One region of the Priestia sp. RMT2NF4 genome, then DNA from elsewhere that is predicted to be linked to it. Evidence: riboswitches for the same ligand, from Rfam matches in the RefSeq annotation. Region 1 holds a riboswitch; each other region holds the start of a gene.
What was found. Region 1 has a riboswitch for S-adenosylmethionine ahead of ACMX9J_RS21340 (phosphoadenylyl-sulfate reductase). Riboswitches for the same ligand answer to the same signal wherever they lie in the genome.

Region 1 (7,741 bases):
ATGCTGTAGCTCGTAATGTTCTTTATAATAAAGGAAAAACAATTGAAATGCTGATTAACTATGAGCCAGCTCTTCAGTACTTTGCTGAGTGGTGGAAACAGTTATTTGGTGAAAGTGAAGGAAAAGACCAAAAAGGTATTTACCCTTCATCTGCTAACTTCTCAACGGATCTTCATTCTTTAGGTCAATATGTACAAGAAGGTCGTCGCGATATTTTTGAAACAATTGTACAAGTTCAAGATTCTCGTCATGAGCTAACAATTGAAGAAGATGCAGCGGACTTAGATGGACTAAATTACTTAGCTGGTGAAACAGTTGACTTTGTAAATAAAAAAGCGTTCCAAGGTACAATGCTTGCTCACACAGACGGAGGCGTTCCAAACTTAGTTGTGAACATTCCAGCGCTAGATGAGTATACATTTGGATATGTTGTATATTTCTTCGAAAAAGCATGCGCAATCAGCGGCTATTTATTAGGCGTAAACCCATTTGATCAGCCGGGAGTAGAAGCATACAAAGTAAATATGTTTGCTCTTCTTGGAAAACCTGGTTTTGAAGAGAAAAAAGCAGAATTAGAAAAGCGTTTGAAATAAATAAAAAGAGGCCGGTACAAAAGTATCTTAGCCCAAGTGAAAAACGAACCATTGATCAACGTGTTTGATTAGTGGTTCGTTTTTTTGTGATGGTGTATATAGTTTTACCCGTTTTGTTCCTTCTAGCAGTTGATTGGGAGGGCAAGGCGAAGACTCCTGCGGGAAAAGCGACGAGGAGGCTCAGCGGCCGCCCGCGGAGAGCGAAGCCTTGCACGGAAATCAACTGCGGTGTCACAAGCGATTTATACGAGCTACTTTATCTAGTGTGTTTGTCTTTAGGTTAATTATGTCTCAACCTCTTTTTTGCTTTTGAGATAAAGGATAAAAAGCTGGAAAAAGGACATGTTAAAACAGAGGAGGGATAAGATGATTGAATTATCTTCAAGATTAGACGGCACATTATTCAAGCTTTATGAATTAGAAAAAACGCTTAAGCCGCTTGGGTATAACATTGGAGGAAATTGGGATTATGATCATGGTTCATTCGACTATAAGATGAATGATGAAATCGGCTATCAATTTTTGCGTATCCCGTTTACAGCTACGAATGGAGAACTGGATTCTAAAGGAACAACCGTACAGATTGGTACGCCATTTTTACTTTCACATAAGTATCAAATTGGCTTAGATGACAATGTTCACAATGGAAACGTGGGTGCTTCATTTAACCAGTTTGCAGAACCCCAAGACGCAGACGCTTCATTTCCAGAAAAGTATATCAGCTTAGGAGAAGAGCTAATTAGAGAGGCAGAAGAGGCGCTGCTTCAATAATTGAAAGGATTATTCTTTTCTTAAACTCTCTAATTTTTTCACAAAAATATGTTCGTACATGACCTGACTAATCAACTCGTTTGTTTTAATCATTTCATTTACCCCCAAATTTTGCGCATTTTGAATATGCTTTTTTGTTAACAGTTCAACGATGCTGTAAATAGAAGGGTTCAATCCTTGCAGAGCGACTAGCGTAACAATCGTATTCATGTCTGCATATTCTTCTGTCTTATGCTGATCGGCAGTAATCAGCACTTTTTTTGCGCACCGAGCATTGGCAAGTTCTAATACCTCATAGTGAGAGGGACTTCCTTTAATAAAATGAACGCGATCACAGATCATGGGGTTTTTAGTCAGAGAGTCGTCGATAAGAACAATGTCTTCTTTATGAAATGCGTCGCGATAAGACTCTAGCACGAGTTTGGCGCGCTCATTCCACCCCACAACGATGAAGTGATCTTTTCCATAAAACTTTAAATTCCCTTCCAAATAAGCGCTCTCAGCGGAAACAGCAATTTTAGAAAGCGTGACAAAATAAGTAGTAATAAATCCCGTTCCAACCAGGACTAAAATAATTGCAGCTAACCTTCCAATCGTAGTGGTGGGAGCAAAATCACCGTATCCTATAGTAGAGATTGTAATAATAACCCACCAAATTCCTTCAAACACATTCCCAAACGTTTGCGGCTCTAGGAAATGTATAAGCATGCCGAAAAGTAAAACAAGGCAGCCGATAATAAAAAGAAGCCGCACTAAAATAGAACGACGAAAAAGTCGGAATAATAGCCATTCCATCATAAAAAAACCTCCAGTGATTAGTCATAGCCACAGTATGACCATTTTTCACTGAAGGTATAAGATATCTTTATCTTTTTACTTCGTAATATTCAATCCATTCTTTGTCTGGACCGTAGAAAAATAAGTATCTTGCTCCATTTGGCAAAGTTACAATGTTTTCTTCCACAAATGAAACGCCTGCTGATTTTAAACGCTCAAACTCTTCTTCAATTCCATCTACTGCCAGCGCAAAATGATGAACTTTACCTTCACTAGGTAAGCTTGAGTTATACCCTTGAATTAACTCTACGATTACATTGCCTTCTAAACCTAGAAAAGCTAGCTTCAAAGACGGATCGGTATGTGGTAGTGTTTCGATGAGCTCCAATCCCACTTTTTGTGTATAGAACTCAATAGATTCTTCTATATCCTTTACTTGAACGCCTACATGTTCAAATTTTAAAATTGCCATATGCATCACCCGTATCTATAGTATGTAAAAACTATGAAATATATTAAAGAGAAAGGATAGATAAGTCAAGATAGGGCTGCTTATCAGGAAAGGGCTCTTAAATCATATTTTTGCTGGAGTGAATAGGGTAGAGGCTTCCATCAAGAGCAAACGAAATTTTACCTGTTTCTTCAGATACAACTAAAATTAATGCATCCGATTTTTCCGACATTCCAATGGCTGCACGGTGACGTGTTCCCAACTTTTTGTTCGTTGAAATAATAGACGAGAGAGGTAAAACATTAGCAGCTGAAATAAGCTGATTATTTCTAATTAGGACGGCTCCGTCATGTAAGGGTGTCCCTGGATAGAACAGTGTCTCAACTAGCGTAGCGCTGACAGGAGCTTGAATAGGCATTCCTTTTTGAATAAGAGGATCAACACTTTGTTCCCGTTCAATGACAATTAAAGCGCCGTGACGTTTCTCAGAGAGGTTATGAATAGCTAGGGACAGAGCAGCGTATTCAAATGTATAAGGCGATAAGTAATGACGCAAGTAATAAGAGGCGGCCGTAGCTTGAACATCTTGAAATAACCTTCTCATCTCCTCAAAATCACATAAAATACAATGATCACTCGTGTCTAAATGTTTAATTAAATTAGAGGCTTCAGTTGAAATCTGCTGTAAATATGTTCGCACATTATTTTTAATTGTATCGTCTAATTGAAAGGGTTGTCTCTCCATCTTATATAGCTCCTATCTGTCAGTCAGTGTTATCTGTAATGTGTGCTAATGTGAGTGAATTATCCGTAAAGCTCATAAATCCGTTATTAATTTTATAGAGAGATTTTGCATTTTATTTAGCAAGAGAACATAAAAAGTCGGGGGAAAAAGAAAGCGTTTTATAAACTTATATGTTCACATTTGGGTTAAATTTACATATGTTGTTTTAAATAAAAGTATAGATATTTCTGTGAATTTAAAGTATAGTTTTCTTATCGGATATATAATTTTTAATGTTGACAAATATTCTAAATATGCTAAAATTTTTAAAAAATGCTTATCAAGAGTGGTGGAGGGATCTGGCCCGCTGAACCCCGGCAACCTGCTTAGCAAGGTGCTAATTCCAGCAAAGTGTGTATCATTTTGAAAGATAAGGTGAAAATTATTGCCTACCCAGTCTTTCAATACGGAAGACTTTTTATTTTGATATAGCGCAAGAGATATTTTGAGGAGGGACAACGATGACTGTAAACCCCGACTTAAAACAAACCTTTGAACACGCCGAAGCAAAGTAAGAATTAAATAGTTTCGCTGACTAGACACACTAGAGGCGGTTTTATCCAATTCTAGTGGGTAAAACCGTCTTTTTTTATTGGATAACGCGGATAACTAAGAATTGGAGTGGAGAAAATGGCAGGCTTATATACGTACGAAAACTGGAGCGATACATTTCCAGAGTTCGACAGTAAAGATGAAACAAAAGGAGCCCTTTCAGCATTGCAGTGGGCGTATGATACCTACGGAGATTCAATTATTTATGCGTCAAGCTTTGGGATTGAAGGAATCGTGTTAATTGATTTAATTTCAAAAGTGAAAAAAGATGCTGAAATTGTCTTTTTAGATACAGGGGTTCATTTTAAAGAAACATATGAAGTGATTGATGCAATTAAAGAACGCTTCCCTGATTTACGTATTCATATGAAAAAGCCGGATTTAACTCTTGCAGAACAAGCTGAAAAACATGGAGATGAGCTTTGGAAGAGTCAGCCTAACCTATGCTGTCAAATTCGAAAAATCATTCCGCTAAGAGAATCCCTTGCTCCTTATGATGCGTGGATTTCTGGTTTGAGACGTGAGCAGTCTGAGTCTCGTGCCAACACGAATTATTTTAATAAAGATGAGAAATTCAAGAAGGTGAAAGTTTGTCCGTTAATTCATTGGTCATGGAAAGAAATTTGGCGTTATGTGTATAAGCATGATTTGCCATACAACAAACTTCATGATCAAGGCTACCCAAGTATCGGCTGTGAGCCCTGTACCGCACCTGCCTATAATGTAGACGATTTACGTTCAGGAAGATGGGCAGGTACACAAAAAGTGGAGTGCGGATTACACGAATCTTAAATACGAAAGAGCTGAATAAATGATGCTTTTATATGTTGCCTTTATCATTGCGCTTTTTTTTGCAATGAATATTGGGGCAAGCGGTGCAGCAGCTGCTATGGGCGTTTCATACGGCTCCGGTGCAATTAAAAAGCGAAGAGTGGCCCTGTTCATCTGTGCTGTAGGAATTGTGCTCGGAGCTGTTACCGGAGGCGGTGAGGTGGTAAAAACCATCAGTTCAGGTATCATACCTGAAAAACTGCTGTCAGTAGAATTAGTTATTATCATTCTGGCTGCTGCAACGCTGTCACTCTTTTTCGCGAATTTGATTGGTATCCCTTTATCAACAAGTGAAGTAACAGTTGGCTCAGTTGTTGGAGTAGGGGTAGCTTATCAATCTCTGTATGTAGAAAAACTTTTAATTGTCATGTCTTTTTGGATTATTGTTCCGCTAGTTTCATTTGTTATTGCTTTTTTGATTGGGAAAGTGATAAAGCGCAGAGCGCATAAAAAAGAAGCAGAGGGAAAGTGGAAAAGAGTTTTAACGATTTTAGTTATTGCAACGGGATTCTTTGAAGCCTTCTCAGCTGGAATGAACAATGTGGCAAATGCTGTCGGTCCTCTAGTAGGAGCTGGATTAATGGATGCTACAACGGGTGTCATAGCAGGAGGATTGGCGGTGGCGCTCGGAGCTCTTTTACTAGGAGGCCGAGTTATTGAAACAAACGGAAAAAAAATTACTCGCTATTCTGTAGGAGAAGGCTGTATTATCTCGGGTACTGGTGCTTCTCTTGTTACAGTCGCTTCACTGTTTGGTTTGCCAGTACCGCTTACACAGGTCACTACGTCTTCTATTATTGGAATAGGCGCAGCGAAAACGGGATTTACGAAAGAACAGCGAGAAGTGGTCATTCAAATGTTAAAGGTTTGGGTGGTATCCCCTGTATTTTCACTCGTAATCTCATATGTTCTTGTGAAATTAGTACTTGAAAGCGACTTATATTCATTTGTGGTGCTAGCTAGTGGATGTATTGCTACAGGAGGTATTCTAAGCTTAGCTAGAACAACTAGAAGAAAAAGAGCAAGCCTGCAGTCGGAAAAAGAAAAAATGACTGCGTGATTCAAGTGCTTTTTATTATATTGTGTTAATTACTTAAGGAGGATTTTACAAAATGACAACAATTCAAGCACACGGTGGAGAATTAATTAATTTATATCAACCAACATATGACTACACGTCACTAACAAAAGAAATTGAAGTAGACAACATGGCTCTAAGCGATTTAGAACTAATTGGAATTGGTGCTTATAGCCCAATTACGGGGTTTTTAGGAGAAAAAGATTATCAATCAGTTGTTGAAAATATGCGTCTAGCAGATGGAACTGTATGGAGTATTCCTATTACTCTTCCCGTAACAGAAGAGCAGGCTAAAGAATTAAACATTGGCGACAAAGTAAAACTAGTTCAAAGCGGTGTGACATATGGTGTTTTAGAAGTTTCTGAAGTATATACGCCAAATAAAGAAAAAGAAGCGGAAAATGTGTACCGCACAGCAGAACTTGCCCACCCTGGTGTGAAGAAAATGATGGAACGCCCAAATGTATATGTAGCAGGTCCAATCGTACTTGTAGAACGTACACCTAAAACGCGTTTTGAAAAGTATTACCTAGATCCAACTGAAACAAGAGCAGCATTTGAAGAGCGCGGTTGGAAAACGGTTGTTGGATTCCAAACTCGTAACCCTGTTCACCGTGCGCATGAGTATATTCAAAAAACAGCATTAGAAATTGTAGACGGCCTGTTTTTAAATCCACTTGTAGGAGAAACAAAGTCAGATGATATCCCAGCAGATATCCGTATGGAAAGTTATGAAGTACTTTTAGAGAACTATTATCCTAGCGATCGTGTAGCTTTGGCAGTTTTCCCTGCTGCAATGCGCTATGCTGGACCTAGAGAAGCTATTTTCCATGCAATGGTTCGAAAAAACTTTGGATGCACGCATTTCATTGTAGGCCGTGACCACGCTGGTGTTGGTGACTACTACGGAACATATGATGCACAAAAAATCTTCAGTAACTTTACGGCAGATGAATTAGGAATTACACCTTTATTTTTTGAACACAGCTTCTACTGCAAGAAGTGTGAAGCGATGGCATCAACGAAAACATGCCCTCACAGCAAGGAAGATCATATGATTCTATCTGGTACCAAGGTACGTGAAATGCTTCGTAACGGAGAAGTGCCACCAAGCACATTCAGCCGTAAAGAAGTAATTGAAGTGTTAATTAAGGGATTAGCAAAACAAAAAGTATCTTCAAAATAAGGAGCGGTTGAAGTGAGTAAATCAACAAACATTACGTGGCATGATGCTGGAATTACAAAACAGGAAAGACGCGAGCAAAATAATCATCACAGTTTTGTATTATGGTTTACGGGCCTTTCGGGTTCAGGTAAATCTACCGTAGCAAACGCAGTGGCAAAAGCGCTTTTTGATAAAAATATTCGCAATTATGTATTAGATGGTGACAATGTTCGTTTTGGCTTAAACAAGAATTTAGGGTTTTCTGCTGAAGATCGTACAGAAAATATTCGCCGTATCGGTGAGGTTTCTAAGCTGTTCGTAGACAGCGGTCAAGTGGTACTAACAGCATTTATCTCTCCATTCCAAGAAGATCGCGCTCAAGTGCGTGAGATCTTAGAGGGGAATGAATTTTTGGAAGTATACGTAGAGTGTCCGTTAGAAGAATGTGAAAAAAGAGATCCAAAAGGCCTTTACAAAAAAGCAAGAAGCGGAGAAATCCGTGATTTTACAGGAATTGATTCTCCCTATGAGTCACCTGCTAATCCTGAAGTAACAATTAATACAAGCACACAGTCTGTAGAAGAATGTGTACAAACTGTTATTGAATATTTATCTAACCGAAAATTCATCTAAATGACAGCGGACTTTGTCCGCTGTTCTAATTCAAATTAAAATTTGGGAGCGCTGCGGAGACGTGGAAATGATGGAAGGGTGAAAGGCATTCATGGGGAAAGTATAT
Region 2 (7,741 bases), on a different contig from region 1:
GCGGTCCAATGTTCAGCACCGGCATCTTCAGCTCCTCTTGCTCTTCTAGCGGGATATGATATCCTTTATTCCATAGAGGCATATTGGCTACTAACGTGTTAAATGTATGAAGCGGGTGCTGCAGGCTGGCATAGCTTAAATCCGAAATTCCGCCAAAATAACTTTGTTCAACTAGCTCCACTTGGAATTGCTCTTTGGCAGCTGCCTGTACGTTTGACAAAATCCTTTGTACAAACGGATCATCATGTGAACAAACGGCCGGGTAAAAAGGCGGCGTAAAAAATAAGACTATCATCGGAGCTGCTTCTTTACATAAACCAGCTAAAGAGTTTACTAATTTAATGGTTTTATTTCTGTCATCATCTTCTTGTGCCAAAAGTGCTGCTTCCATTTCTTGCACATATTTTTCACCGTGCTGTTTGACTGCATGAGTATAAAGTTCTTCATACGTCCATACGTTCACGTCAAGGGATGAACCCTCCATTCCCGCAGCGTACTGCCTAGCAGCTTTATTATAATGTTTTTTTACATTCAAAGCCGCTTTGTCAGCCGATTTCAACAGCAGATCTGTTACTTCTTTAAGAGAGCGGTTTAACATAAATAAATTAAATAATACAACGGCAGAGTGCGGAACTTGAACGGAATACTCTTCTTTTAAATCTTTTTGTATCAGTACCGTAGGAGGTGGACTCGTTTCATCTCTTACTTTTTCGCAAAAATCAACGTTTAGTTCTATTTCTTTTGTTAAATAAGAAGCTAGTAAATTAGCATTTAAACCAGCTAGCGGTTCCCCTACATGAGTTTCTTTTCCATAACACAAAAAGCTTGGCATGATCTTGCCAATCGATCCTGAGTACACATAGTTCGTTTGATCACCAGGATAGCGGCTGAATACTGGTTCTGCATTTAGCATGAGAGAAAAATCCAGCTGATGTTTGCACGCAAGTTCTAAAAGAACAGGCACTGCTTTTCTCATTCCGAGCGAATTTACTTCTTCATCCGGTACCGACAGAAGCAGGATGTTTCCGTCAAACTCTCCGTTGCATGCTCGTTCAATCATACTGATATGCAGAGCAATACCTGCTTTCATGTCCATCGTTCCTCGGCCAAAAAGCCAGTCTCCTTTTATCATATCTTTTTGTACGTGCGCCGGAACTTGTTCCATATCATTATAAAAAGTACTCGTTAACGTATCAGCGTGAAAAGCATCCTTTTTCCACTGTCCATAATCTTGTACATCCACTACGTCGTAATGACTGACTAATACAACTGTTTTATTCGTATTTTTTCCTTCAACAAAAGCTGTGACAATCGATCGCCCGTCTCCTGTTGAATGAAGCTCAACTTGCTCGTTTTTTTGAAAGTAAGGCAGCTTCAATAAATACGACGCTATCGATTCAGCCATTTCCACTTCTGCCATCGTTCCTGTCACGCTAGGTATAGAAACCAATTCGCTTACAAGCTTCTTTAACTGTTCTTTTGTTTGATACAAAGATGTTTTGTTCGACATACCCTTCATCTCTTTCCTTTTTCTAAATTTTTCATCAAACAAAACGATTCGTCAATCCCTTTGACAGAGACCCTTTCATTCTATCCCTATGTATCATAGTATGCGCTTCCTTGACGCACATGATAAAAAAAGAGTGCGCGGCTAGGGCTAGCACCGCACACTCTTTTTTTTACTTTTCGTCATCTTCTAAAAAGTCTAGGATACGATCAATAAGCTGTTCGCTTCCTGCATCGTTTCCATGTTCAAGAGACATTTCCATTTCAATGCTCCTTTCATAAAATATTCTTGTTTTATAACATACCACAATTCATTTCGAATGTAACCTTTAATTTGTGTAAAAATTTCGACAATTTATGATTAATTTTAAAACCTAGTGAGTAATGATTATACCCACCAGATTCTTCAATTGTCAAAAAACATGCTTTCTATTTAAAAACACTAAAAAAATAGAGGCGCGAGCAAACTTCTTCTATAAAAGACAGCCTACTCGCTCAAGCTTGGAACAGCATGATGAATAAATTTCTAGTTCATTTGCTTTTTGTACATCTTTAATATCTATGCCTACAGCATATGTACGAACATGGTTTTCGACCACAATTTCATAAAATGTTTCTAATTCACGATAAGCTACTTGATAATGCTTTCCTAATAATTTTACGGCTTCCTTTAATGCTTTCTCTCCTGTATGTGCTGCAACTGCTGTATGACTCATAAAACCCTCTCCTTTTAGAAAAATAAAAAAAACTCATTTTGCTTTGATGCAAAATGAGTTTTTCACCCGTTTTATCACCCAAAGCACATGCTTTGCTGGTAGGAGCACCTTACATTCGTAGGTTGCTGTGGAGTCAAAGAGCCAGATCTCTCGTCCACTCGTGATAACTTTTTTAATTTAAAGTTTATTTTATCAAACAATTCTATCCGCGTAAATAGAAAAATAAAAATATTTTAATTTTTTTGGTAATGGAATGAATTCAAAAAGTCAAAGCTTAGATTAGAAAAATAAGAAGCTGCTACAAGTAATGCCTCTTCATTTAATGAAAAAGAAGGGTGGTGCCATTCATATTCTCCAGCCGTACCCATCCATACAAAAAATCCTGGTACACGCTGCTGATATACGGCAAAATCTTCTCCTCCAGGCGATTGTTCAGCTTCTACGACTTGATAACTAAGATTCTCTGCAGCGTTAATAACCAATTTTTCCAGCGTATCATCATTGTTTACTACAGGAAGATACGGATACCATTTAACGTCTACTGAAGCCCCGAAAGCTGCTCCAATCCCTTCAGCAGATCGTTTCATAAGAGCCGGTATTTTTTCTCTCGCTTCTTCTTGAAAGGTACGCACCGTTCCTTCAAGCGTTACTTTGTCAGGAATGACGTTCCACGAGCTCCCTCCGTGGATTTGAGTTATGCTGACAACAACATTTTGAAATGGGCTGAGATTACGGCTGACAATGGTTTGTAAACTAGTAACAATTTGACCAGCAGCAGCAATCGGATCTACTGTTTTTTCTGGAATACCTGCGTGACCGCCTACTCCTTTGACGTCAATTTCAAAACGATCAACACTTGCCATTAAAGGTCCCGATTTGACACCAATGGTTCCTACAGGAAGATTCGGTTTGTTATGCATCCCAAATATCGCTTCTACTCCTTCGAGCACACCTTTTTCAACGAGCATTTTTGCCCCAGAAGCCGTTTCTTCGGCCGGTTGAAAGATAAATCGAACCGTACCGCAAAGCTCCTGCTGACGCTCTTTGAGAAGAATGGCTGCTCCGATTATAGAAGCCGTATGAAAATCATGTCCGCATGCGTGCATAACACCGTTCACTTCAGAAGCAAATGGCAGATTGGTTTTTTCTTCAATTGGCAGCGCATCAATATCAGCTCGAATAGCGATAGTAGGTCCCGGCTTTCCTCCCACAATTTCCGCTACTGCTCCCACGTCTAAATGGAATGCATCCGCTATAGAAATATCGTAGTGCTTTAACCACTTTTTAATACGTTTAGTTGTTTCATATTCTTTCATTGAAAGCTCTGGAAACCGGTGCAGCTCACGGCGTATGTCTATTAGCGTATTTAGTAGTAATTGATCTGTCATATTTATCACTCTTTCACATTTCTTAATTTAGACCACTTCTCTATCTTTTATGACAAAGAGTGTACCTCATTGAATTTTTTATAAAGAAATACGGTCGTATAGCCTTCTGCAAGGTGCTTTTCTTTAGCTTGAACATATCCTTTTCGTTCATACATCTCAACTAACCAAGGATGTTCTTTTGCTGTTCCTAAAGACACACCTGGCGATTTAAACGTATTTTTTATTACCTCTTCCTCTACTAGATGAAGCAGCTTAGATCCAACGCCTTTCCTGGCAAACGACGGGTCCACTGCAAACCACCAAAAGTGCGGAACAGCAAACGGACCTGGATGTTCTCCCCAAGGCATTCGTATCGACACAGTAGCAGCGATTCTTTTCTCTTCTTCATATACATAGCAAAGGTTTTGAGAAATATTTTTCTTAACGAGGGCAAGATCAGCAGTAGCTGCTAAGAAAGGAATGCCTAGCTCTCGGATAGGCTTATATGCTTGTAGAGTTAAGTTCAATAAGTTATCCGCGTCGTCATTTGTTGCCAAACGGAATTCATTTTTCATCTCTTTGTCTCCTTATATAGTACTTAAATATTTTATTTAACTTATAAGTTTACTAAGAATTAAAAAAGACAGACTGCCGCCTTGCGTACTCACTATACAACTGCTTTGATAACGTGTCAATTCTATTTATCGTTTTCTATAAAAGATATAAATAAAACGAATACACGCAGAAAACTGCGCGTATTACGTACATATCAAGATAGACTTCAGGACTCACTTACCGTAGCTTTTAAATTAGCTGCCAACATCACAAGTTCTTCTATAGATGCTAACTCCTCTTGTGAAGCCGCAGCTACTTCTTCAGCGTAAGCAGCTGCTTGTTTAGCAACCTCTGAAAGGGCCATGACGGACTCCATTACCTTAAACGAATACCCATCAATCTCTCCTGTTGCCTTTGTCATTTTGTTCATTTGTTCTTGAGCGGCAAAGACATCTTCCATAATTGTGGAAAACTGTTGCGTTACATCTTCGACAGTGGCAATACCAAGCGTGACTTCTTCCGTATTCACTTCCATGTTTCGATAAGCCCGCTTTGCCTGTACTTCAATTTCTTTTAACAAATGACTGATTTGTATAGCGGACGTTTTAGATTCTTCCGCTAGCTTACGTACTTCCCCTGCCACTACAGCAAAACCTTTTCCATGTTCTCCAGCCCTTGCAGCTTCAATAGCAGCATTAAGTGCAAGAAGATTTGTTTGTTCAGCAATTCTTGTAATCGTATTAATAATGCGGCCAATCTCTGCGGAACGATCTTCGAGTCCCTTTACTTCACTGGTCGATATCTTAACGGTTTCATAGATTTTATTCATTTGATTCGTCACATCTTTCACCGCAACATTTCCGGTAGAAGCATGTTCAGAGGCTCTGTTCATCGATTGTTGTACCTTTGAAGAATGATCAGTCATTTTCTGAAGCAGCTTGGCCATATCCACCATAGCTTGCTCGGTTTCAACCACACTTAGCAACTGCTTATCAGAACCCGCAGCAATTTCTTGAATAGACATCGTAACTTCTGTGACAGCTGTTTTTGTTTCCTCCATGCTTACAAGCAATTGCTCTGAGGAATGACTGACCGTGCTCTTTGTTTTACTTATTTTCTGACGCAGCATTCTCATGTGAGTCATCATTTCATTAAATGAAGATATGAGTGTACTAATCTCATTTTTCCCTTTCAAAGGAACAACATCTACAGATAAATCGCCGTTTGAAATCCCTTTCATTGTTTTTGACAAATTTTCAACCGCAATTATGTAGCGACGTATGATAAAATAGAACACGGTAGTTGTAAAAGAAACAAACAGAAATGTAATCACTAGCGTAATCGAAGCTGCTTGCTCTTGTTTCACAATAAGATAATAATTGGTTACTTCAATTACAGTAGATGTTATGGCCATCATGGCTGCAATCATACATAGCATTTTCATGCGTAAACTTTGAAAAGCTTTTTTCATTTTTTCATCCCCTATACAATCTAAAGACATAGAATGTCTAATCTATATTAGTAGTATCGGCATATTTTTATATTTTTTTGTAAAAACTAAAGAAGAATTGAAACAATTATTATTGGCGCTTTTCCACTAAATATTGGAATACATATCTTCCTGCAAGGCGCTGCAACAGCAGTTGATAACTGTCTGATTATTCTTTCATTTGACCAAACTCTACCTTTGCTTATAAAATGAAGATTTGTAGAAAGGAGTACGAAAAATTTTATGTATACGTATCAAACAGGCAATCAAACAATTGACTACAAAATTGAAGTCGTTCCAAATAGAACCGATATCACGGTGCAAATTTGTGACAAAGAAGGGGTAAAAGTTATTATCCCAAGAGGTCTTAATGAAAACAATGTGCGTTCAATCATCGCACGCAAAGCAACATGGATTTTAAAACAACTAAACGGTTCACAACCAGCTGAGGAAAAGCCAGCTGCTCCAAAGAAAGAAGCAGTAAAAAAAGAAACAGCTAAAAAAGAGGCTCCTAAAGCAGCAGCTTCTGCAGCTAAAACTGGTTCTTTTGAAGAAGGAGACAAATTCCCTTACCTAGGGCGTCAATACCGCTTAAACATCGTTCGTGGAGATGTAGCAAAGGCTGAAATGACATTCCGTGCAAAATTCATTGCTACAGTACCTGAAAGCTGGAACGAGCAGCAAACAAATGAAGGTATTGGACAACTATTAACAGAATGGTACCAAGGCCGCGCAGGTGAAAAATTCCAAGAAGCTTTGAAATCTGTTAAAAAAGCAGCTGACAATGCTCCTGAATCTGTTAAGTGGGACGAGTTAGGTGAAGAATACGCTACGACTCAAGATAATACAATTGTATTAAACTGGCGTTTGCTAACAGCTCCTCTTGCAACAATTGAATATGTCATTGCTTCTCAATTTACAAATGCAGATGAGTTATTCGAAGATGCAGCTGAACGCAAACAGTGGTTAAGCGATAACACCCTAAACGCATTTTAAGTTTATACATAAAAAAAGCACGCGGCGAACGCGTGCTTTTTTTATGACAATGAAGTATTATACCCACTCCCTCCCCTCAGAAATTCCACTCTACCAGGTCTTTGGACATGTCAAACTTTCTACACCAATCGATATATTGTCTTTTAAAAGAAAGATATATATAATCAAGAAAATGTTTGATTTTGTTTAAATGTGGATACGTATACCTATAAGCAAGATGGCAAACACTTAAGGTAAGCAGTTTTGCTATAAAAGTTGTAAAAGAAAGGAAGTGCAGCTTATGAAAGGACAGAGCTTTTTTATTTTAGGACTTATATTTGCTCTTATCATTGCTGTTTTAGCTGTAATTAACAACGATCCTGTACAATTTAACTATGTATTTGGTTCACAAAAATGGCCTCTTATTTTAATCATCTTAACAACGGCTGTGTTTGGAGGAGTTGTTGCTGCTTCATTGAGCTTTGTGAAAATTGTTCAACTAAGAGGACAAGTGAAACAGAAAAACAAGCGAATTGCTGAACTGGAAGAAGAAATCAAGCAGCATAAGCCTGTTGAGCCTGTTGTGGAAGAAGAACCAAATCAACCAGCTACTCGAACTGAGCGCGCTCAGTTATAATAAAGAAAAGCCGTTATTTTCTAGAATAACGGCTTTTTTCATTTTTTGTTCCGCCAAGCATATTTTCGGGATACACGCATAAACAGATAGATATGGAAAACTTTAGTTCTGAATGGTACAATCAACACTGTTATATCTCTATGAAAAACCTAAATTGATAGTCTTACCGTTAAGAAGGTGTTCATCCATTATGATCAATAAAAAAATAAAGCGTGAAATTCTTACATACACAAGCGTCATCCTCGGCACCGTTTTGCTTTCTGTTGTCGTTCAGCACTATTGGTTTCAGCCCTACACTGTAAAAGGCGATTCTATGAAGCCTATTTTGCACGAAGGCAATCGAATTATTATTAACAAACACAGCAAGCTGGAGCGCTTTGACATTGTTGTTTTGCAAGCTCCCTATAGCAGTGATTTTCTAGTAAAGCGGATTGTCGGCTTACCTGGAGAAACGGTTGAATACAAAGATGATGTTCTGTATATAAATAACAAAGTC
Region 3 (7,741 bases), on a different contig from region 1:
TCTACTTCCAGCAGTCATTCCTCAAAAAGAAAATGCTGCATTTGTTAGCTCAGTGTTAATTAAGACAAAAAAACTACCTATTGATGTCTTGTCTTCTTATTTTAAAACAGCAACAGATGTCTTACGTTTGGCAACCGCTTTATCTGATGGCGATATTAGCCTTTCATCACCCACTTTATTTAAGAAGTTTAGTCGTTTTGAACGCCGAAGCTTGTTGCAGCTGCTAGAAAGCACTCCAAACGTAGAAGAAGATATGTTTCGTTATAAAGTAAAGTGGATTCGTTTAGGTGAAATTTTACATCCTGGAGAATACAAACATCGATTTCCTCATGCTGCTAAAGGATTCGATACTGTTCGGAATCATAAAAGACCATTGACGTTCTATAGTAAATTAGAGAAAGCACTCGAGCAACAAGACGTCTCAAAAGCAGTTTCACTTTTAGAAAAACGTCCAGGTGACTTTGCTAGACGAATTGACCATTTGCTGCGCTTATCTACTGGGGAACATGAAGCTGCTTCTATTATTACAGCATTTGCAGCGGTCGCTCATCACGTCTCTACGCCAGTACTGCTTCAGCTCTATTCACATATGAAACATCGACATCATAGACAAGATATGCGCGTAGTGTTTCCAAAAGGGAATGTGTCCAAAGTAATGGCGCTTGATAATCCCTTACCCTCTCTTCGTAAAAATCTTTGTGATGGTGTAATAGATGCATGCAAAGATGCTTTACATGACCGTTTTGCTAAGTTGCCACCTCTTGGAAATGTATGGCTTGATGAACGTTTGCGTGAACAAACTATACCGTTTTCACAGCGTTCAAGCAGCAAAACATTAAAAACGATTAGCAGGGGAAGTAAATTAACAATTCCTGAAGGCGATACGCTTCGTTTTTTCATTTGGTGGAAAGAAGGCTTTGCAAATGGTGAACATACCGGTAGTGTAGATATTGATTTATCTGCCGGAATTTACGATGAAAACTGGCAGTATAAAGAGCATATTTCTTATACAAACTTATCTTCAAAAAGCTTCAAAGCTTTTCACAGCGGAGATATTACATCTGCTCCTAACGGGGCATGTGAATTTATTGACTTGCATATCCCTACAATTCTAAAAAAAGGCGGCCGTTATATATTGATGAACGTCTATTCATTTTCTGTCCAGCCTTTTGTTATGCTTCCCGAATGTTTTGGAGGATGGATGATGAGACAGCACATAGAGTCCGGCGAGATATTCGAACCTTCTACCGTACAAAATAAAGTAGATCTTGCTAGTGATTCCACCATCTCCATCCCTTTAATTTTTGATTTACAAGAGCGAAAATTAATCTGGACGGATATTTCGCTGCATCACCATGTTGAATTTGAAAATAATCTTGAACAAAACAATGGTTCGGTCTCTCTTATGGGAAAAGCCATGACAAAGCTGTTAAAGCCAACGCTTTATGATCTTTTTTCATTTCACGCACAAGCTAGAGGAACACTTGTCCATGACAAACAAAAAGCTGACACTATTTATTCGCTTGATGAAGGTGTTACTCCTTACGATATTGAAACAATTATTGAAACCTACCTAAACTAATTATTTATAGGAAAGTAAGAACAAATAAACGAAAAGACCTCTTTCCAAGAAAGAGGTCTTTTCGTTTACTTCACTAGCTTTTGCTCAGTCCCAGCTGAACCTTGACTTCGTTTATGAAATCCTTTTGCGTAGTACGCGATAATAAGACCGATAAACCATAGTGGTCCGATAACAACTGCAATTCTTGTATCTCGATTGTACGCCATAAGAACAACCACCAGCGCTAGGAACGCAAGTGACACATAAGACGTTAACGGAAATAAAGGCATTTTGTATTTTAACTTTGCCTCTTCACCTTTTTTTAGCGTTTTGCGATACTTAATTTGAGAAAGCAAAATAATTCCCCATGTCCAAATCGCACCGAATGTTGCAATGCTTGTTACCCACGTAAATACTTTGGCAGGCACAATGTAGTTTAACGCTACTCCGACTAATAACGCACCCGCTGATGCTAAAACAGCTTTTCCAGGTACGCCGCCTTTTGTCAGCTGACCGTATCCTTTTGGAGCTTCTCCGTGCTCTGCTAAGTTAAACAGCATACGGCCTGTACTAAAAATACCGCTGTTACAAGAAGAAAGAGCTGCTGTTAGCACCACAAAGTTAATAATGCCTGCCGCTGCTGGAATCCCGATTTTTTCAAATGTTAATACAAACGGGCTTCCCTGTGAACCAATTTCTTGCCAAGGATAAATCGACATAATGACAAATAATGCACCAACGTAGAAAATAAGAATACGCCAAAAGACCGAATCAATCGCTCTTGCTAGAGATTTTTCTGGATTTTTCACTTCTCCCGCGGTAACGCCGATCATTTCAATTCCTAAATATGCAAACATAACCATTTGCAGCGACAGTAAAATACCTTTGAATCCATTCGGGAACAGCCCGCCGTTGTCCCATAAGTTTTTAATACCCGTCGCAACGCCGCCGTTCCCGATTCCAAACACAATCATTAATAATCCAACGGCAATCATTAACACAATCGCTAAAATTTTAATAAGTGCAAACCAAAATTCCAGTTCACCATATGCCTTAACAGCTAAGAAGTTAACTGTTGTCATGATGACAAGCGCCGATAACGCCCAAATCCAGTTTGGTACATCCGGATACCAATATCCCATATAAATACCAACGGCTGTAATTTCAGCCATACATGTTACAACCCATAAAAACCAGTAGTTCCAACCTGTTAGATAACCAGCAAGGGGCCCTAAATAGTCGCGCGCGTACTTGCTGAATGAACCTGCAACAGGTTTTTGAATCGCCATTTCTCCAAGTGCTCTCATAATAAAAAACATAATCATTCCGCTAAATCCGTACGCCAATAATATTCCCGGCCCTGCTAATTTAATAGCAGATGCAGATCCAAGAAACAGCCCTACCCCTATGGCTGCTCCTAAGGACATCAGCGTCACATGTCTTTCTTCTAACCCGCGTTTCAATTCTTTCCCCTGAGTTTTCCCCTGCATAAACGTCTCCCCTTTTTCCAATCTGTCAAAACGAGATGAATACAGCTTTTTTGTTAGCGCTTTCATATAAATTTATGCTAAAAGTCAGCTAGGCTGTATATTTGTATTCTATCACCTTTCTCTCGCTTTTCTTTTGTCGAAAAACAAAAAAATTATCGTATCATTTTGTTTAAACGCACAATTAGACGTAGACACTGCTTTTTTACTATGTATTTATTATCGCACCTAAGTAATAGTATTTTTTAAAAAATAGAAAAACGCCGACTCAACTCCGTCAGCGCATCGTTCATTTTATGCTTTTTTATAAAACTAGCATTTATCTCGCGGGTTCAAAAGTTTTACAGCCAGGTTCTTCCGTTTCAGAAACATGGTGACTACTTTCAGGACTCACAACGTAAATGGACTCTGCACTGCATTTATTTCCCGATTTCCAATACATGCACTCATTCACTTCACATAATACACCTTGGGCCACTGTTATCCCTCCTTTTTTTGTCTTATCTATTTACTACCCGAAATAGAACGCTTCTAACATTTACATGCAAAAAAACCGCTTGTTTATCAAGCGGATCCTTTTACTGCGTGTGTTCAACATACTGTTTTTTAGCTAAATATAATTCACGACTCAGCGTGATCCGCCGTTCTCTCAAGTTCCTTAATTTAACTTGAAACTGTTCATTAGTTGGCTCTTCTTGAATTAAGCGATACGTAAAAGAAATATCTTCATTTAACTGTTTAAAATCTTCCCATATTTCTTGAACGAGTGCGGATTGTTTGTCTTCAAATGAACGATTTTGCTTCGTTTTTAGCGCGGCTAAAATTTCCTGCTGCCACGTTTCGTCTTTTAGTTCTTTTGCTAACAAGTATAGATCTAAATAATCATCAACGCTTAGCGCCTGTTGTGTATTTTTCAATGTCATCACCTTTTCTATACGAAATGTTTCTTCCTAAGAAGAGGATTTCATCATAGAAAAAGATTCCTCTTCTTATCTGTCAGAGCTAGGCTATGCTGGAATTAGCACCATTCAATAATTGTGGTTGCTGAGGCTTCAAAGGGCCAGTCCCTCCACCTCTCTAGATAAGAATATTTCGTTTTTAAATTATTTCTGACTATTCTAATATGTTTTATATGTTATGTCAATAGCTTTTCAATAAAAAGAAAAAAGAAGTAAAATATGGTATGCTTTCATAAAGGATGGTGAGCACATGAAACGATATATGTTATCTGCTTTTTTGGGAAGCTTGCTGCTGCTTCTCAGCATTGCTTTTTCATCTACTTTCCATATTGCAATTGTCAAAACAACCGGAAGCATTGGAGGGATTATTTTAGCAGCGGCGGCTCTGATTATGAACGCACTTGAAGATCCCCCCGCCTCAGATCATACAGGTAGAGGAGCTGTTGAAGTACTAGATAAAGGCGCCGTTTGGGCTACTTATTTACTTTTACTTTCATTACCGAACCTCATCGCATGTATAACAACTTATGTTTTATGGACTCGCTGACATTCACCAACATTACGGACGTTTTGCCACCTGCAGGCTCATTAATATTTGTTTATCTACAAATCCAAGTTCACAGTACACATGCTGTGCAAAATTCCCAGCATGAACGCTGAGTCTGATTTCAGGGTATCCTTTGATAGACAATTCATCAATTGCTTTTTGCATTAACGGCTTGGCTAGACCTTGCCCGCGGTATTCTGGTAAAACATATAACTCGTAGATAAAGCCAATTTCTGCTTTTGAAAAGAAGTCGGCAGATGGACCGACAAAAACCCAGCCTGCAAGTTTATTTTCTTGTCTAGATACTAAATAATAACACCCTTTTTCAAGGGCATTATCAATTAGTTCATTTACGCGTTCAGTTGACGGTTGAAACTGATGCGTTGTTCCTTCAAACAGCGCATCAGCAGATTTCGTCCGAATTTCCTGTATTTCTTCTTCAGTAGCTTTTGCAATCATCACAATCTCTCCTTTCGTGTTCGTTTTCCACATACAGAGATAAATTCCTGCAAAAAAAAGTCTTCGCCTAAGCGAAGACTTTTATTTAAATTCAAAATGTTCTTGATGGTTGCCTTGTTCATCCGTCCAGTTAATCATGATGTCTAAGCCTGCCGCTTTTCCAGGAACAGCAAAATTGGCATAGCGAAAACGCTGACCGCTTTTGCTTAAGTTAGACCTTTCAATAGGAGAAAACAAGCTGTATTTCGCCTTATTTTTTCCTTCGTGCCGAAAAGCTTGGACCTGCACACGCTCTACGTCTTTTCCAATGTTTTCAACGGTTAATCCATATGTATGATAGACGTTATTTTTCCACTTTAGCTGATTATCTCCCGTCATGCTCGCTTTTGTCAGTTCGACCGACCATTGTTCAGATGATTTCTTCATTGGAAGTTTCTCAATCGAAAGAGCGCTGACATGAATGGTTGCAAAAGCAAGCCAAACAAAACAAAAAGTGCTGACTGTATAAAGTAGTCTTTTCATAGATTTTGATCTCCTTAGAAATTTTAGTAGTAGCATCTCCTATTACCTTAAAAATTATGATAAACACTTTAACAAAAAAGCCTCTCCATTCAGGAGAAGCTTCTTAATTAATGCATCAGCAAATCTTTTTGTTTGTCTAACGAGTGTTTTGTATATAAATCTCTTTCAATCGCATATTTAGGACGCTGTTTCACTTCGTTGAAAATCTTGCCAATGTATTCTCCGACAAGACCTATTCCTATTAGCTGCAGGCCGCCTACAAGCCAAATTGATAAAATAAGAGACGTCCAGCCAATTTGCGTATGATCTAAATATTTTTGAATCAGCGCATAAATGCCAAACAAAATACTAAAGAGAAACGAAGCTCCTCCAAGCAGCGTCAGCAAGCGTATAGGTGCTACGCTAAAAGACGTAATCCCGTCAAATGCAAAAGCGAGCATTTTCTTTAGCGGATATTTTGACTCACCCGCCGTCCGTTCTTTGCGGTCATATGTGACTTCCGTGGAGCGAAATCCTACTAATGGTACAAGGCCCCGCAAAAAGACGTTTCCTTCTTTATATTTCATGAGTTCACCAAGAGCACGTTTGCTCATAAGGCGAAAATCAGCGTGATTTTGAATGAGCTGAATTCCTAGCTTGTTCATAAAACGATAAAACCCTACTGCCGTGGTTCGTTTGAAAAATGTATCGGTTTCTCTGCTGTCTCGAACGCCATATACAACTTCATACCCGAGCCAATATTTCTCTACAAAAGTACGAATGACGCTGATATCATCTTGCAAATCCGCGTCAATGGAAATGACGCAGTCAGATTGCTTATGAGCTACTTCTAATCCTGCAAGCAAAGCATTTTGATGTCCTACATTTCGCGCTAACTTTAACCCTTTTACAAACAAATTGCTGCAGCTTTCTTTTTCAATAAGCGACCACGTGCTGTCTTTACTTCCATCGTCTACAAATAAAATAGTGCTTTCACTTGATACAAGTCGTTCATTAATCAGTTCTTTTACTACAGTAGTTAATTGAAAAGACGTCTCTGTGAATACTTCTTCTTCGTTGTAGCATGGAACCACGATCGTTAAAATAGGTCTGTTCATGTTATTGCCCCCTTACTTTGCTTCATATACATACACTTTCCAAGCGGACTGTTTATCGTTAAATGCTTTTAAAAAGTGCAAACCGTCGCTTTCAGCATTTTCAATTGGCACAGCTGAAAAAATATAGCGACCGCCCATTTTCTTAAATTGGCTGATATTAAGCTGCAAATGACGGATTTTTTTCGTTGAGTCTTTTCGGTAATCATATTTTTTCCCTAGCTCGCTAACAAACACATAGCAGCGATTGCCCCAATGATCATAGTAGCTTTCTAGTTTTTTATTTTTATCAAGCTCTTTGGCAATAATTTTGCGAAACTCATGTTTATATGTTAACGGATAGAAGTTGTTATACGTATCTAGCGTATAAAAGCCGTTATACTGAGCAATTGATGGATGAAGCCCTATGCTCGCTACGCGATAAGATGATTTAGGTTTTCCAATATATCTGCTTATTTCATCAAATTGATGCACAGCATAAAATTCTTTGACTGAAGGCTCGTGATTGCAGCGATAGTAAAGTTCAGGATTTGCTATAAATAACACAAGCAGCTGTAAAATCAAACATACCCACACAAACTTTTTCCACGCCTTGCTCCTTTTCCATAAAACATAGCTGCCAACGGCAAACATCAAATAAATAATGAGCGGGCGTAAAAAGTGAAATCTAGCAAAGTTGAACGTATTAAAAAGCTGATATTTTTCTTTTAGCGGCTCCCAACCTTTATAAAACCAAAACGCATACCAAGTCGACAGTAGTAGATTAAGAATAAATAACTGCAAAAACGTTTTTTCAAGCTTTTCCTTGCGATTTCGAGCAACAAACCACAATACGACAAAAGAAAGCGGTAAAATGACAAAAGTATGAAGCGTCATTACATGCGTATGCCCGAGCGTATAGTTCTTCAAAGCAAGGCGAACGGAATGTCCAAAGCTTAGAGTAGAGCTTAAAAATTCATTTCGACTCGTCGGGGCCTCCGGAAATAAAAGCGAATCAACAAGCCGGTATTCAATGAGCAGAAAGACAGCAGTCATCGCTGCAATACTGCTTAAAAAAGGAATATTCCACGCTCGTTTTTTTACTACGTCTCTTAGCCATAGCAGCCCCATCG
Region 4 (7,741 bases), on a different contig from region 1:
CAGTTGATGAAGTAAATTTTTATACGTCATGGCGATATAGTAAACAGCAAGTCCTTGAATCACATATAAAATGACTCCTTCTCTTAAATCGACGAGCTGATGAATAAAAAACGCTACTGCAACAATTAAATAGGTAATAAAAAATTCAAATTTCTCTTTAGAACTTCTTACTGTGTAAACACCTAATGCGTAAATAATAACTAGCGCAAGCAGCACCATGGTGGTCATGCCATCGTCAAAAACGGCAAGCAGCCAGCCGTACGTAACTGCTAAACTCGATAGAAGGGTAAACGCATATACTTGGAGTACGGATTGTGATAGAAAAAAGCTAGAAATTAAGCATAAATGCTGAATCAGAATCGCCATACCTAATAACGCTTTTACACCATTATCACCAACAAACGAGTAATAAATGAGTAGCGTAAGATTTAATAGTACCGCGGAAAGAACATATAAAATTGAATATTTTTGTTTGATTGCCACATATAAAAAGGCAATATACAGAAGCGTTTCATAGCCAATGAAAACCAGAGCATTAGGCGAATTACTTTCAATAAGAAAAGGAACTAGTACGCCTCCAACCGCGCTAATAATCCCTAATGCCTGTGAACGATAAAAGACTGTCGCGATCATCCCTAAGATAATCCAGCTCGTATTTAGTATAAAAGCAAGCGTTGGTCCTGCTAAATGATATAGGCTATGCATTGCAAACGTCGTTAACATGAGAATAGGAATAGCTCCTCCTACAAGTACTTGCCCGAGCACCAGCCTACCCTTTTTGATTTGGAAATGACCTGTTACAGCAAAACCTATTGAAACAACGAAACCGTGAACAACTTTTGCTTTTTCATTCATTAATCCATAGTCAGAGGCTGCTTTAAATCCCCATAGCACGCCAATAATAAATACGAAAATAAAAATTCTCGGCAGCCATGTTTGAAAAAGGACTTTTTCCCAATCAACAGGCTCTTCTATTGCCTGTGAGCTTTTAGCTGCTGTTTGAGCAGGACGTTTAGTCGTCTCCTGACGCAGCTTGGGAGGAGCGTGAACTGCTGGTCTTGGAGAATTTGTTTTATATACAAGCGACTTTAGCTTGGCTACGTCTTCTTCTAAACTGCTTATTTTTCGTTCAAGCTCTTCTATTCTTTCGTTTTCCATATTTCCTCACCCTTTCTCTTTAAAGTATTTGTGATTTTTATATGTATACCTTACAGCACTTAACTATTATACCATTAAAAGGAATATTACTTAGAAACATTCTATTTTTAGCAAAAAAAAAATACAGCGCCCTTTTCAAAAGAAAAGTTCGTTGTATAGGATGTGCTGCCTTTTTTATGTCACTTTCTCGCTGTATGTACTATGAAATCCCGCTTCGATGTGGGCTACTTGAAAGCTATGATGACCAATTAAATATTTAACAATATCCACACGGTCAATTTTACCTGGCTTATTGTTCATTGCTTCTCGCACCATAGATTGAAATGTTTCTTTGCAAAACTTCTTTTCATGAAGCAGAATCGTTTCACAATACTCTTCATGGTCTCCCTCTGAAATACGATAATAATGCATTTCTTTCACCCCTTTTTAATGTTATACCTATTACATACCCCAAATATTGCTATTTTAACAAATTAATTTTATTATTCTTTATTTTTCCATTTATATATAATTTACAGCGCAACGTTTCGAAACTCATCGTTATAAATGCTAATTTGAAGACGCTGAGAAAAACGTTCTTCTTCAATGTAGGTCTCAGGCATTAATCCAACAGGATATACCCTCGGGTTTTCGCCGCTTCCTAATATGTATACATACATCTTTCCTTCGCTTGTATATCGAACTTTCGTCGAAATACCTCCTTGCCCTTGAAGAGGCGCATAAACCGCTCTTACATTATCTCTAATTTCTTGTACAAATCCATGTAGTTCAACATCCGAATCGTAATAGTGGTTTGCTTCATACAAGCCGTAAATACGAGACTTATCGATATCACATAATATGTTCCAAAATTCAGATAAATCTTCTTGGAACAACACTTGAATAAAATTTCGTGCAGCTTCTTGCTGTTCTTTTGTTAATTCTTTTGTTAGCGCAAACTCTTCATTTTTTAACATCTCAGTCACCTCCCTTATGTATGTAATACGACAAGAGATACAAATAACCTCTTTTTTCAGCTTATTAGCAACCAATTTATTTTTCACATTAAAAATTGAAAAGCTATCTCGACTAAGATGTCAAAATAACTCTTCAATTACTGTAGAATAATTACGTAAAATACTCGATTTTCGCATTTGGAAAATACTGATCAATGTAATATTCCAACGTCTCTCTTAATTCTTGTTCTTCATCTTTTGCGTATACATACTTTCCAATCCCGTAACGCCCCCATTTGTAGCGGCGCTCTTCTTCATTCATCTCAAGCTTTGTTTTCGGATAGTTTTTCTCAATCACCCGTTTGGCCGGCTTGGTAAAGCGATGCTGAATCATTTCAAATGTAATATCATCTCTTGACTCTTCAGGTATAGAAGCATCAAGCTTTTCAAACAGCTGACGGTATCCCTCTTGCCAACCTTCATGAATGTAAATAGGCGCCACAATAAAGCCAAGTGGATATCCGGCTTTTGCAACTTTATTAGCAGCTTCAATCCGATAATCAAGAGGAGATGTACCAGGTTCAAAGTTTTTTATAACATAATCTGCGTTTATGCTAAAGCGAAAGCGCGTGCGACCATTATGTTTAGCATCCAATAAATGATCCACGTGATGAAACTTAGTCACAAAGCGCAGTTGACCTAGTTCACTTTCCCCAAAATATTCAATCGCGCGCTTTAATGAATGTGTTAAATGATCAATTCCTACGATATCAGATGTACAAGCCGCTTCAAATCGCGTTATTTGAGGGGCTCTTTCCTGCATATATTGCTCTGCTTGACCTAATATTTCTTCCACATTCACGTACGTGCGAATATATGGTTTGCTTCCCATTGTTGTCTGCAAATAACAATAGTGACAGTGCCCCATACACCCTGTTGCAAAAGGTATTGCATATTCAGCTGACGGTTTAGATGTATCAAATTTCAAGGTTTTACGCACACCAACTACTAAAGTAGACTTGGCATTGCGGTATTTTTGCAAATCATTTTTTCCCGGTATATTACGCACTTGATTATGAGAAGTTGTTTGACGAATCTCAATTCCCATCTTCTCAAATTTTTCTTTTAATTGAACACCAAGCGGGTACTCCATTGCCCCTGGCTCAATGTATACTAATTGAGGTACAAAAGGTTTTATCATCATGTACACTTCCTTTTTTCTAATACTAATAGCGTTTGAAAAATAAAAAGACTCTATCCGTGGTAATTATTTTTTAGATCAAAAAAGACTCTCTATTTAAGAGAGCCTTTCGTCAATCATATTGTTCATAATCAAATATCTTGTTATACATGTTCTCTGCTGCTTCATACGTTGAATACACAGCATCATCTTCAGCTAACAAATGATAAGACTCATGCAGAAACAGCGCTTTTTCACCTTTATTTTCAGGATGTTCAACAATTTCAGCTTGATTAATATTGGCAACGTTTGCCGTATGAGGATTTCGGTAAATAACAAATACTTGATCTCCTACTTGATATTCTTTTTTCTCCACGATCATCATCCTTTTCTTCTTTCTTTACTCGTATGATGTCCGCTTTTACTCATTTTATCCGATAAAAACACGTGGTGAGATCATCAAGAATTTATACGCTTTTACGCTCAATAAACCGAAAAGGAAGCTCAATTTTTTGAGGATCCTTGCTCCTGACTAGTTTAAAAAGCGTTTCGCCCATTTCTTTGAGAGGAAGTTCGATCGTTGTGATTTGTAAATAAGAAGAAAGCGGATGATTATCAAAACCAATAATAGCTAAATCGCCTGGAACTGATATACCCGCTTGTTCGCACTGAGCTTTTATACCAATAGCGACTTGATCGTTTGTTACTAAAAGCGCCTGAGGCCGATTTTTCATCTGCACCAATTTTCCCACCACTTTTTCACCATCTGTCACGTTCAAACAGCCTTGAAACACCCATTCCGGATGATAAGGCTCATTTATTCTTTCTACATATTCTTTGTATGCTTGCTGCCTCTGTTGACTATTTGTACCCGTCATTCTTCCAATACAGTAGCCAATATCCGTATATCCTTTTTCTTTTAAATACATGAGCGCTTTCTTAAAAGCTGCATAATGATCAACGTATACGGAGCGAATAGAACGATTTTGTACGTTTTCGCACACGGCTATCGGCCCGTACTGCTGATAATATTCAATCGTGCTCCAGCTGCCTGCTCTAGAACAAATAATCACTCCATCAACCTGCTTTGTTTTTAGCATATGAAGCGCTTCTTCTTCTTTTTTTACATCATAGTTCGTCTGACAAATAACAAGCTGATACTGCTTTTCTAACGCTTGAGAGGCCACTCCTTCTAAAAGCAGACTGAAATAAGGATGATTAATAAAAGGCAAGACGACGGCAATCATATTTGTTTTCCCTTTTGATAAGTGAACGGCATTAATGTTTTGTTCGTAATTAAGTTCTTGAATTACTTCTTCTACCAGACGGCGCTTTTCTTCTTTTACATACGGATGATGATTTAAAACCCGTGACACGGTCGAAACAGATACACCAGCTTTTTTTGCGATATCTCGGATATTTGTCATGTTTTCACCTTTTTCTCTTGCGCTGAAACGCGTTTCATACTTTATTCTCATTATAAAGTGAAACAGCAATAAGCTAAACCCGTTACAATCATGTTTTTATTCACTTATACAAGGAGGTCATATCATGGGTATTTTATTATTCATTTTATTATGCGGAATTGAAATCGGAGGAGCGGCTTATGCACTTAAACAAAATGAGACACTTTGGAAGGAGCTAGATGAAAAAAAGCCGACTGATTTTTTCAAACAGTAAAAAACCCTTAAAAAGAATGTTCTTTTTAAGGGTTTGATATTACGCAGCTTCTTTAGATGATTTTGATTTTTTATTTAAACGAGGAAAGCCAATTACAATCGCAATGATACCGCAAACCGCTGTTAACATTGGATAGAATGTAAATGGAATAATCTCAACCGGTGAAACTTTAGCAAATCCTGCTGCGAGAAGCATTTGTGCACCGTAAGGGATAAGCCCTTGAACGCTGCATGAAAACAAGTCGAGCAGACTGGCTGATTTACGATTATCAATTGAATACTTATCAGAGATTTCTTTCGCTAACGGACCTGCTGTAATAATTGAAATCGTGTTATTAGCCGTGGCTAAATTGGTTAAACTTACTAATCCAGCGATACTGAATTCTCCGCCTTTTTTTGTTTGAATGCGTCGTGTTAATAGGTTCAATAAGAACTGAATACCGCCGTTATAGCGAATGAGTTCAACCATTCCGCCAATTAAAAGAGATAAAATAATTAATTCCGACATTCCGCCAATACCTTCTGTCACAGTTTTAGCAAGAGAAGAAAGCGTGTAGCTTCCGTCAGCTAATCCAATCACGCCGGCTAATACAATTCCTCCGGTTAAAATGCTTAATACGTTTGCACCAAATATGGCAGCAACGAGTACGCCGACATAAGGCAAGATTTTAAACCAGCTAAAATCTTTAATTTCTACTGATGACGTATTGCCTAGCGTCATTACAAGTAATAAAATCACTGTAACAATCGCTGCAGGAAGGACAATAAAAAAGTTTACTTTTAATTTATCTGACATATTTGTTTTTTGCGTACGAACTGCCGCAATGGTCGTATCAGAGATTACGGATAAATTATCTCCAAACATTGCACCACCAACAACAGCAGCAATTGCCAATGTAATGGATACATGCGCCTGCTCACTGATTCCTACAGCGATAGGCCCTAACGCAGCGATCGTTCCCATTGACGTTCCCATCGAAATTGAAATGAATGCGCCAATAACAAAGATTCCGACTACCACTAAGCTTTGCGGAAGTACAGAAAGCGCTAAGTTTACCGTTGAATCAACAGCTCCCATGCCTTTAGCAACTTGAGAAAAAGCACCTGCCAAAATAAAAATAAGTACCATAATAATGATATCAGGATGCCCTGCTCCTTTAGCAAAGCGTTCCACTTTTACATTAAGTGAATCTTTGCGGTTCATAGCCAGCGCCACAATGGCTGCAATGATAATGGCTACTAATACAGGCAGCTTATAAAAATCTCCCGTTATAATTCCTGATCCGACAAACAGGACTAAAAAGACGCCCAGCGGTAACAGCGCCCAGCCGTTTCCTTTTTGTTGTTCCATTCTTAACACCTCTTGTTTACGTAATAAAAAAAGACCTCTTCTTATTGATAAGAAGAGGTCTCTTATTTGTATCATAAGATTACCCTTCTCATCTTCCAAACGAAACATCGTCTGCTGGATTTGGCACCGCACTGCGTACAGCCAGTTGCCGAGACATCGTAGGGCCAGTCCCTCCGTCTCTCTTGATAAGAAGTTTATAGTTGTTTTAAAAATAGTCTTTCACTACTGTAATCTCTTTTTATTTAATTGTCAAATGCTATTTTAGAAAAATATATAGTGTGAAAATTCTCACATCAGTTAGCTACGTCACGTTTTAAAAACGCCACCCATGCTACGCCCATAAAGAAGACAAAGTGTGCAACTAAGATGAAGATTGAAAATGGAAGTGTCATTCCGTCAAACATCGTCTTCATTCCGTCCATATACTGAAGAAAGTCCGTGTTGGCAAATAATAGAAATTTACCCCACCATAAACCTAGCTCTGATACTAGTGCAGTTACCGCTTTAGCCCCGATACTTACGACAATAGCTAGACTTGAAGCAAGCGCGCTGTTTCTAAATAAAGACGACAGCATGAATGCGAACGTCATCATCATAAACGTTTCCATATACGCGCTGTCATACGTAAGCGTAATGTTTTTAAGCAGCTGCGCATCTCCTTCTAGACTGGCAAATCCAAAGAACAATGCTCCCCATACAAACGAAAAAAGCAAATAACTCAGCAAGTAATACAAGCTAATTAAAACGAGCGTTATGTACTTGGACGTTAAAATCGTTGAACGTCTAGCAGGGCGAATTAAAAGAAGCTTAATGGTACCCGCTTCAAACTCTTTTGCAACCATTGATCCTCCAACAGCAAGCGCGAAAAATTGAACGAGGATCAGCATGCCTGCACTAAATGACAGGAAATTCAATATGTTGTCTTCCGTTCCTGCGCTGTTTGCTACTTTCTTCATTAAAAGAGCCATACAAAGAGTTAAGATGCCGATTGTAATAAACGTGACTTTTGTACTTCTTTTGTAAAACCATTTCATATGTTCATTTTGAATTAACTTAAGCATGGTGCTCTCCCTCCGTAACGGACATAAACGAATCTTCAAGCGTCTCATAAACAGGAGTGATTCGGTAGACTAAAATATCGCTGTCCACTAATTTTCTATTCACAGCTGGAATTTGTTCTTTCATAATCACTACATCAATACTATCGGATTTTATTGTTACTTGGAATTCTTGAGATAAAAGATCCGCTGCTTGTTGCACGTCAGATACTTCAAATTCTACATACATCCCTTGATCTCGACGATTTGGAGATAGATCTTGAACAGCTTTTAACTCGCCGTTTTGAATAATACCAACGCGGTCACATAATGCTTCCACTTCTTTTAATAAGTGGCTCGCGATTAAAATTGAAATACCTTCTTGCCTGCAGAGGGTTTGT

Region 2: it holds a riboswitch for S-adenosylmethionine, as region 1 does, so the genes downstream of both, ACMX9J_RS16515 (hypothetical protein) here and ACMX9J_RS21340 (phosphoadenylyl-sulfate reductase) in region 1, are expected to answer to the same signal.
Region 3: it holds a riboswitch for S-adenosylmethionine, as region 1 does, so the genes downstream of both, ACMX9J_RS10775 (hypothetical protein) here and ACMX9J_RS21340 (phosphoadenylyl-sulfate reductase) in region 1, are expected to answer to the same signal.
Region 4: it holds a riboswitch for S-adenosylmethionine, as region 1 does, so the genes downstream of both, ACMX9J_RS01995 (Na+/H+ antiporter NhaC family protein) here and ACMX9J_RS21340 (phosphoadenylyl-sulfate reductase) in region 1, are expected to answer to the same signal.

Annotation. Positions count from the first base shown of each region.
Region 1 is NZ_JBLQZO010000005.1:364,891-372,631, forward strand. It holds gene ACMX9J_RS21310 (glucose-6-phosphate isomerase) at 1-593, shown strand, start outside; partial or broken gene ACMX9J_RS21315 (hypothetical protein) at 727-906, shown strand; gene ACMX9J_RS21320 (YugN-like family protein) at 960-1,364, shown strand; gene ACMX9J_RS21325 (potassium channel family protein) at 1,374-2,162, opposite strand; gene ACMX9J_RS21330 (VOC family protein) at 2,230-2,613, opposite strand; gene cdaS (sporulation-specific diadenylate cyclase CdaS) at 2,711-3,337, opposite strand; SAM riboswitch class I at 3,651-3,753, shown strand; gene ACMX9J_RS21340 (phosphoadenylyl-sulfate reductase) at 4,007-4,720, shown strand; gene ACMX9J_RS21345 (inorganic phosphate transporter) at 4,740-5,819, shown strand; gene sat (sulfate adenylyltransferase) at 5,872-7,023, shown strand; gene cysC (adenylyl-sulfate kinase) at 7,036-7,635, shown strand; gene cobA (uroporphyrinogen-III C-methyltransferase) at 7,727-7,741, shown strand, end outside.
Region 2 is NZ_JBLQZO010000003.1:599,135-606,875, reverse strand. It holds gene ACMX9J_RS16520 (M20/M25/M40 family metallo-hydrolase) at 1-1,510, opposite strand, end outside; gene ACMX9J_RS16515 (hypothetical protein) at 1,980-2,222, opposite strand; SAM riboswitch class I at 2,291-2,392, opposite strand; gene ACMX9J_RS16510 (amidohydrolase) at 2,456-3,610, opposite strand; gene ACMX9J_RS16505 (GNAT family N-acetyltransferase) at 3,658-4,164, opposite strand; gene ACMX9J_RS16500 (methyl-accepting chemotaxis protein) at 4,371-5,615, opposite strand; gene ACMX9J_RS16495 (M48 family metallopeptidase) at 5,877-6,629, shown strand; gene ACMX9J_RS16490 (LapA family protein) at 6,910-7,245, shown strand; gene lepB (signal peptidase I) at 7,436-7,741, shown strand, end outside.
Region 3 is NZ_JBLQZO010000002.1:305,604-313,344, forward strand. It holds gene ACMX9J_RS10760 (cytoplasmic protein) at 1-1,582, shown strand, start outside; gene alaP (alanine permease AlaP) at 1,648-3,051, opposite strand; gene ACMX9J_RS10770 (DUF1540 domain-containing protein) at 3,368-3,526, opposite strand; gene ACMX9J_RS10775 (hypothetical protein) at 3,627-3,965, opposite strand; SAM riboswitch class I at 4,035-4,136, opposite strand; gene ACMX9J_RS10780 (hypothetical protein) at 4,258-4,554, shown strand; gene ACMX9J_RS10785 (GNAT family N-acetyltransferase) at 4,567-5,013, opposite strand; gene ACMX9J_RS10790 (hypothetical protein) at 5,095-5,535, opposite strand; gene ACMX9J_RS10795 (glycosyltransferase family 2 protein) at 5,643-6,632, opposite strand; gene ACMX9J_RS10800 (DUF6044 family protein) at 6,645-7,741, opposite strand, start outside.
Region 4 is NZ_JBLQZO010000001.1:397,374-405,114, reverse strand. It holds gene ACMX9J_RS02030 (DUF2339 domain-containing protein) at 1-1,158, opposite strand, end outside; gene ACMX9J_RS02025 (hypothetical protein) at 1,333-1,569, opposite strand; gene ACMX9J_RS02020 (hypothetical protein) at 1,671-2,114, opposite strand; gene splB (spore photoproduct lyase) at 2,266-3,294, opposite strand; gene ACMX9J_RS02010 (transcriptional regulator SplA domain-containing protein) at 3,407-3,655, opposite strand; gene ACMX9J_RS02005 (LacI family DNA-binding transcriptional regulator) at 3,741-4,700, opposite strand; gene ACMX9J_RS02000 (hypothetical protein) at 4,825-4,953, shown strand; gene ACMX9J_RS01995 (Na+/H+ antiporter NhaC family protein) at 4,993-6,303, opposite strand; SAM riboswitch class I at 6,389-6,495, opposite strand; gene ACMX9J_RS01990 (ABC transporter permease) at 6,597-7,364, opposite strand; gene ACMX9J_RS01985 (ABC transporter ATP-binding protein) at 7,357-7,741, opposite strand, start outside.